DNA from 2 places in the Brevibacillus sp. FSL K6-2834 genome. Region 2 is predicted to be linked to the other one. Evidence: riboswitches for the same ligand, from Rfam matches in the RefSeq annotation. Region 2 holds a riboswitch; the other holds the start of a gene.
What was found. Region 2 has a riboswitch for S-adenosylmethionine ahead of NST96_RS17990 (aminotransferase class I/II-fold pyridoxal phosphate-dependent enzyme). Riboswitches for the same ligand answer to the same signal wherever they lie in the genome.

Region 1: it holds a riboswitch for S-adenosylmethionine, as region 2 does, so the genes downstream of both, NST96_RS22525 (2,3-diketo-5-methylthiopentyl-1-phosphate enolase) here and NST96_RS17990 (aminotransferase class I/II-fold pyridoxal phosphate-dependent enzyme) in region 2, are expected to answer to the same signal.

The regions. Positions count from the first base shown of each region.
Region 1 is NZ_CP151945.1:4,588,496-4,591,698, reverse strand. Features, by position in the region: gene NST96_RS22530 (2-hydroxy-3-keto-5-methylthiopentenyl-1-phosphate phosphatase) at 1-314, opposite strand, end outside; gene NST96_RS22525 (2,3-diketo-5-methylthiopentyl-1-phosphate enolase) at 314-1,525, opposite strand; SAM riboswitch class I at 1,604-1,756, opposite strand; gene NST96_RS22520 (sigma-70 family RNA polymerase sigma factor) at 1,908-2,414, shown strand; gene NST96_RS22515 (anti-sigma factor) at 2,404-3,203, shown strand, end outside.
Region 2 is NZ_CP151945.1:3,632,916-3,636,118, reverse strand. Features, by position in the region: gene NST96_RS18005 (hypothetical protein) at 1-97, shown strand, start outside; gene NST96_RS18000 (DUF5665 domain-containing protein) at 173-508, opposite strand; gene NST96_RS17995 (pyridoxamine 5'-phosphate oxidase family protein) at 659-1,117, shown strand; SAM riboswitch class I at 1,210-1,327, shown strand; gene NST96_RS17990 (aminotransferase class I/II-fold pyridoxal phosphate-dependent enzyme) at 1,422-2,585, shown strand; gene NST96_RS17985 (aminotransferase class I/II-fold pyridoxal phosphate-dependent enzyme) at 2,582-3,203, shown strand, end outside.

The DNA of each region.
Region 1 (3,203 bases), 960 kb from region 2:
ACAAAAAAGTCAATGCCGCCGCTGGTGATCAACAGCTCGATGCCTTCCTCCCGGCAGAAGCGGACGAATTCGGCAAATCCGGGGCGAATCGTCGCCTCTTTGACGATGTAGTCTATGATCTCCTGCTTTTTCTCGGATGGGATCAGCTTGAACAACGCGCCGACACCTTCGCGGATCGACACCTTTTGGGTGAGAATCTGCTCGATCAACTCTTCCCGCTCAGGCGGAGCAAAACGTCGCATAATCGCGACAATATTGTCTTTTTCCGTAATTGTTCCGTCAAAATCGCAAAACAGCACGAGTGGCTTGGTCATCATTTTGTTCCCCATTTCTGCAAAGCCTGTGACAGTTCAGCAGATTCGGAGGAAGCGTCCTCCAGCGTTTGTCCTGCCACGACTGCGTTGATCGCTGCGACAAACGCTCGGGCGCCTGCCGTCGCACCACCTGGATGGCCGTGAATGCCCCCACCGGCATTGACCACCTGGTCCAGGCCAAAATCCTCGTACAATTGCGGGACAAGGCCGGGATGGATGCCCGCAGACGGTACCGGAAATGATTTGCGCAAAGTTCCGGTCGGTTCGGTCAAATGCTCCGCCAGCTTGAGCGCTTCTTCTTTGTTCAACGCCACATTTCCGTACGGCGATGGGAAGAGCACCAGGTCTGCGCCAGCCAAGCGCATCAGCTTGCCCAGGAGCAGCGGTGTCCCAATACCGTAGACGGGCGACGGATAGTAGGCTCCGGCGAGCGCCGGGTGGGCCATAATCGGCACCTGAACATCCGGGTCTGCAGCCAGTCGGTGCAGGGCATCGTAGCCAAAGGCAAGCACGTTAAACAGCAGGCAGTCTGCGCCGGCTTCCACAGCTCTCTTGGCACGTTCGGTCAAGTCGGTGACCGACCCGGTCAGATTGGCCGCATACAGAACCGGTTTCCCTGTTTCCGCTTCTGTTTCCCGGGCAATCTGTTTAAACGCCCGGATTCGTTCCAGAAAGGGAGCACGGTCATCGGCAAAGAAAATTTCGTCATCTTTTACTAGGTCAACGCCGCCCAGAGCCTGTGCCCGAAACTGGGTTTTCAGATCGTCAAACGGCAGGCCGAGGCAGGATTTGAAAATGCTCATCAAGAGTGGGCGATTATGCGCTCCGAGCCGATCTCTGATGCCTGAGATGCCGTATTTCGGGCCGGGAAAAGCGGCCAAAAACGCTTCCGGAAACTGTATGTCAATCAGCTTGATTTTTCCGTCCATGGACAGTTTCCCAAAGACGCCTGTCAACAAGGACGGAATGTCAGCGGTAAAGTTGCGAACCGGGTAGCTGATCGTAATCAATCCGCGGCTTTCGCCGTTTTCCAGGGTATCGAGCACCTGGGCGCCGACAGCTTCACCCAAATAGGGCTTCAAATCTGCCTGCTTGGCTGCGGGCAGATCGGTCCAACTGCCGACAGTCATCCCGACGGCGATCGCTTCCGCCTTTTTTTGCAAGTCCTTTGCCTGAGTCAAATAGGTGACGAGGATGCGTTGTTCGCTCAATGAGGAAACCTCCTTTTCTCGCAAAAAAACCTCCCCTTCGAGAGGGGAGGCGCTTTCGTCCGATAACGTTTTCGTCTCCTCTCATCTCTCGGTTCAGGGTCGAAGTGGCAGACTTTCGTCGGCGGCTTCGACTCTCACCGTTGGAATTAGCACCGTTTCGCCCCCCTTGCAGGGTAAGCGCCGGTTGCCGGGCATCATAGGGCCAGTCCCTCAGCCAGCTCGCGATAAGAGTTTCATGTACAGTATGCATTTGACTTGCGATAACCCCATGATATGCTGTTCCTTTTCGGGAGTCAACCCTTGTTTTGAGCATTAAAAATTTTGCTGCAGGTGGAACTTTTTCTAAAAAAAGGCGTGGTATCAGGTGAAAGGGTGTGAAGGAATGGGAAAGGCAGGAGTGGAGGATGTGTACCGCCTGCACGTCAATGACATATACCGCTACCTCCGCAAGCTCACCGGCGATGCAGGCTGGGCGGAGGATCTGACGCAGGAGACCTTTTTCCGTGCCTTTCAGCACCTGGATACCTATCGGGGAGAAAAAGTGCGTCCTTGGCTGTTCAAGGTAGCGTACCACGCGTTTATCGACTGGCACCGCAAGCAAAAGCGCAGGCCTGTTCAACTGATCGACACCTTGCCTGAGCAGGCGGATCAGGCGGCGGTCAGTCCGGAATCGGCGGCACTGGCTAGGGAGACGGCGGCCCTCGTGCAGACTGTTCTCCGGGGGCTGCCGGAAAAACAGCGACAGGTGCTGCTGCTTCATGCGGAAAAGCTCAGCTATGCGGAAATAGCCGACGTCCTCGGCATCGATGTGGCCGATGTGAAGCGGTCGATCTACCGGGGACGATTGAAGATGCGAAAATGGTGGGGGGACGGTCAACATGGCGGATAACGGCAAGCTGGAGGATCATAAGCAAAAAAGCCGGGAGCGCGATCAGCTCCTTCTCGCTTATCTGCGGGGGGAGCTTGGCGCTGAGGAGACAGCGCGATTGAGGCAGCGTCTCGCAGACGACCCGGAGTATGCGGAGCGACTGGAGGAGCTTTTGCTGGGAGGCGGGCTGATGCAGACAGAACCGGAAGACAAAGCCGCGGATTTTTTGCCGGAGGAGAAGCAGCGCTCCATCATCCGCTGGGGAAAGTGGAAGAGCAGGCTGTCCAACGCCGCCTACACGGTGGGGATCTCGCTGCTGATCGGCTTTGTCCTGTTGTTTGTCAACTATTGGATTGGCCGGTCGCTGTATGAAGATATGTTTCGCGTCTCCAAGGATTTGGTGAATTTCACTCAGCCGGGGATCGTAGCAGGCAGCAGCGGCGCGCAGGTTGGCCTTTTTTATGGCAGCATTCAAATGGAGCTGCGCGAAAAGGTGGGGGGCGACCGTCAGCAGCCAGGGTATTTCGAGACTACGAATGTGTTTACCAAAGTATCCTCCCGCCCGGTATGGAACGACGGCGTTCGGAAGAAAAATCTGTTTTTCCTGTTCCCGCTTCAGACGAAGCTGCAGGAGGATACCTCTTTCAGACGAGAGCCCGCGTGGAAGACGCTTGAAATGCTGCCGGAGGGGACGGTATCGCAACTGGCGATTTCCTTTGACCGGTTTATGAGCCTGGAGGAAATGTACGCTTTCCTGGCTCCGTATAATTTGGACCTTACCTGGCTGGCCGTGGATACCGGACAGGAGGT
Region 2 (3,203 bases):
AAAGCATCCGAACGGAAATGCGTATGGCTACTGGAAAAAGCATGGCCATGACGATGACGGAGACGATGACGATAACGACGATCGCGACAACGACTAATCCGTTGCATTCTTGAGCGACCGCGAATGGCAATCTTCTTTCTGCTCCGGGCAGCTTGCCAATCATTCCATTTGACTAGGGCTGACGGTAGGTGGAGACATAATCCATCAGTTGGCTGATGTAGTCCCCGATGATGGGAATCGAGAGGAATTTGCTCAGGACGGAACCGAGAATGGCCAGTACGATGGCTGTTCCGATCGTCAGTCCCAGGCCCCGTGCCAGACCTGCCAGGAAATTGATCCAAAGCAGCTTGCGCGGGGCTGTATAATTTTGAATGACATCTGCCAGACGGATATCCTCTAAAAACATGGCGATTTTGTCCATCCGGTCATTTAATTTGCGTGCCTCCTGAATTTCTTCGAGGAGCTGGTCAATCTTTGACAACAGGCGGTCTGTGGGGCTTTGTGACATCTGGTTTCTCCTCCTGTCTCCTATGGTTACCAGTTAAGTAACAGTGTAGGGAAAAAAAGGGGAAGAATCAAGCGCATGCCGGAAAGGTTTGCCTATCTCTTCCTTGGCGGGTACAATAGACGTACAAAACTTACACAAGGAGGCTTCGGAATGGCTGAGACCGTATCCCAAACGCTTTCGGAGGAACTGTTCGGGTTGTTGCAGCAGGAGCGGTTTATCACATTGGGCACCATTGACCATGAGTCTGGGGCGCCATCGCTCAGCTCGCTTTCCTGGACGTTTGCGGCATCGCCGCAAGTCATCCGGTTTGCGGTAGACAACCGTTCACGCATCTTGACCAATATCGCCAAGCAGCCACAAGTGGTTCTGCATTTGATTGGTGCTGGCTCTTCTTATGCCATTAACGGAAGGGCTGTATTGAAGAGTGAGCGGATGGAGGAGGTTCCCCTGAAGCTGGCGATGGTGGAGGTTACCATTGAGGCGGTGCGTGATGTCATGTTCTACGGTTCCCGTATCTCCGTAGAACCGCAGTATGAAAAAACATATGATAAAAATGCGGCGGCGAAGCTGGACAATCAGGTGATGACAGCACTGCGCAAAGCGGAGTAACAGAGAAAACGGGTGAAAACGAAGAGGAAATATCTGTTGACAATCACTCGATATTTCCGTTAGTATTAGGATCAACAAATTGAATAGCAAACTTCTTATCCAGAGAGGCGGAGGGACTGGCCCGATGATGCCCGGCAACCAATTTTCCTGTTAACAGGACGATACTGGTGCTAATTCCTGCAGAGCAAATCATGCTCTGAAAGATGAGAAGGGTTTGCTTGCGGCGACGTAAACAAAGCCTTCTTTTCAAAAGAAAAGAGGGCTTTTTCATGCCCTCAACATCAAAGCAGAGGGAGAGATTGCTATGCATCTGGAAACGAAACTGGTACAGGCGGGGGTAGGTCGTGATACGATCACGGGCGCGGTAAGCTTCCCGGTTTACTATGCGACCGCTTACCGCCACCCGTCTCTTGGTCAAAGTACCGGATACGATTACACCCGTACGGCCAATCCGACACGCAAGGTGCTGGAGGAGGCGATCGCAGAGGCCGAGTGCGGTGATGCCGGTTTTGCCTGTGCTTCCGGGATGGCAGCGATTCACACAGTCATGGGACTTTTTTCTCAAGGCGACCATTTGATCGTTTCGCTTGATTTATACGGTGGGACATACCGTCTTTTTGAGCAGGTCCTTTCCCGCTACGGGCTCCAGTTCAGCTATGTTGATCTGCGCGATCTTCAGGCATTTGCGGGCGCGATCCGTCCGGAGACAAAAGCCGTTCTCATCGAGACGCCGACAAATCCGCTGATGCAAATAACGGATATCGCTTGCGTAGCCGGGATCGCCAAACGAAGCGGTTTGCTGACCATCGTGGACAATACCTTTATGACGCCGTACTATCAGCGTCCACTGGAGCTGGGGGCAGATCTGGTGCTCCATAGCGGGACGAAATATCTTGGAGGCCACAATGACGTGCTGGCTGGCCTGATTGTGACAAAAGGCGCTGAGTTGTCTGAAAAGGTCCGGTTTTTGCACAATTCCATCGGTGCAACCCTCGGCCCACAGGATTGCTGGCTGCTGGTCAGAGGCATGAAGACGCTCGCTTTGCGTATGGAGCGACATCAGAGCAATGCTCTCCAGGTTGCGCGCGAACTGCGGGAGCATCCGGCGGTCACCGATGTATTCTATCCGGGATTGGACGATCATCCCGGCTACGAGATTCAGAGCAAACAGGCGACCGGTTACAGCGGCATGGTGTCCTTCCGCGTTCGCTTCTCTGCTCAGGTGGGGCCGTTTTTGGAAAACTTGCGCATCATCTCTTTTGCGGAGAGTCTGGGAGGCGTCGAGTCTTTGTGCACGTATCCGGCGACACAGACTCATGCCGACATTCCGCAAAAAATTCGAGAATACGTCGGGGTCTGTGATCGTTTGCTGCGATTGTCGGTAGGAGTTGAACATCCGGATGATTTGATTCATGATTTGATACAGGCTCTCGATGCAAGTCTGGTAGCGGAAGGGTGTAGACGATGAAATTTGCCACGAAACTGCTTCACGGGACATCTTGTTTCGATCCGGTGACCGGTGCGGCATCCACGCCGATTTACCAGGCATCTACGTTTCACCAAGCGGATTTGGACCGTCCGGGCGCATACGACTATGCGCGGTCCGGCAACCCGACCCGGCATGCATTGGAAGAGGCGATTGCCGTCCTGGAGGGCGGTGCGCGGGGATTTGCATTTGCTTCCGGCATGGCCGCGATTTCCAGCGTGTTTATGCTGTTTTCCGCGGGCGATCATGTTGTCGTGGCAGAAGATGTCTACGGCGGAACGTATCGCTTTTTGACCAAAGTGTTGTCCCGCATGAATATTGACGTTACGTTCGTGGATACGACCTGCGTAGAGGCAGTGGAGAGAGCCGTCACTCCTCGCACTCGCGGGATCTACCTGGAGACACCTTCTAATCCGACGTTGAAGGTGACAGACATCGCAGCTGTCTGCCATATCGCAAAGGCCAAGAATATCATAGTCATTGTCGACAATACGTTTCTGACCCCGTACTACCAGCGTCCGCTTGAACTCGGAGCAGATATCGTCATCCACTCAGCGACGAAGTTCATCGGCGGCCACAGCGATGTCGTTGCAGGGCTGG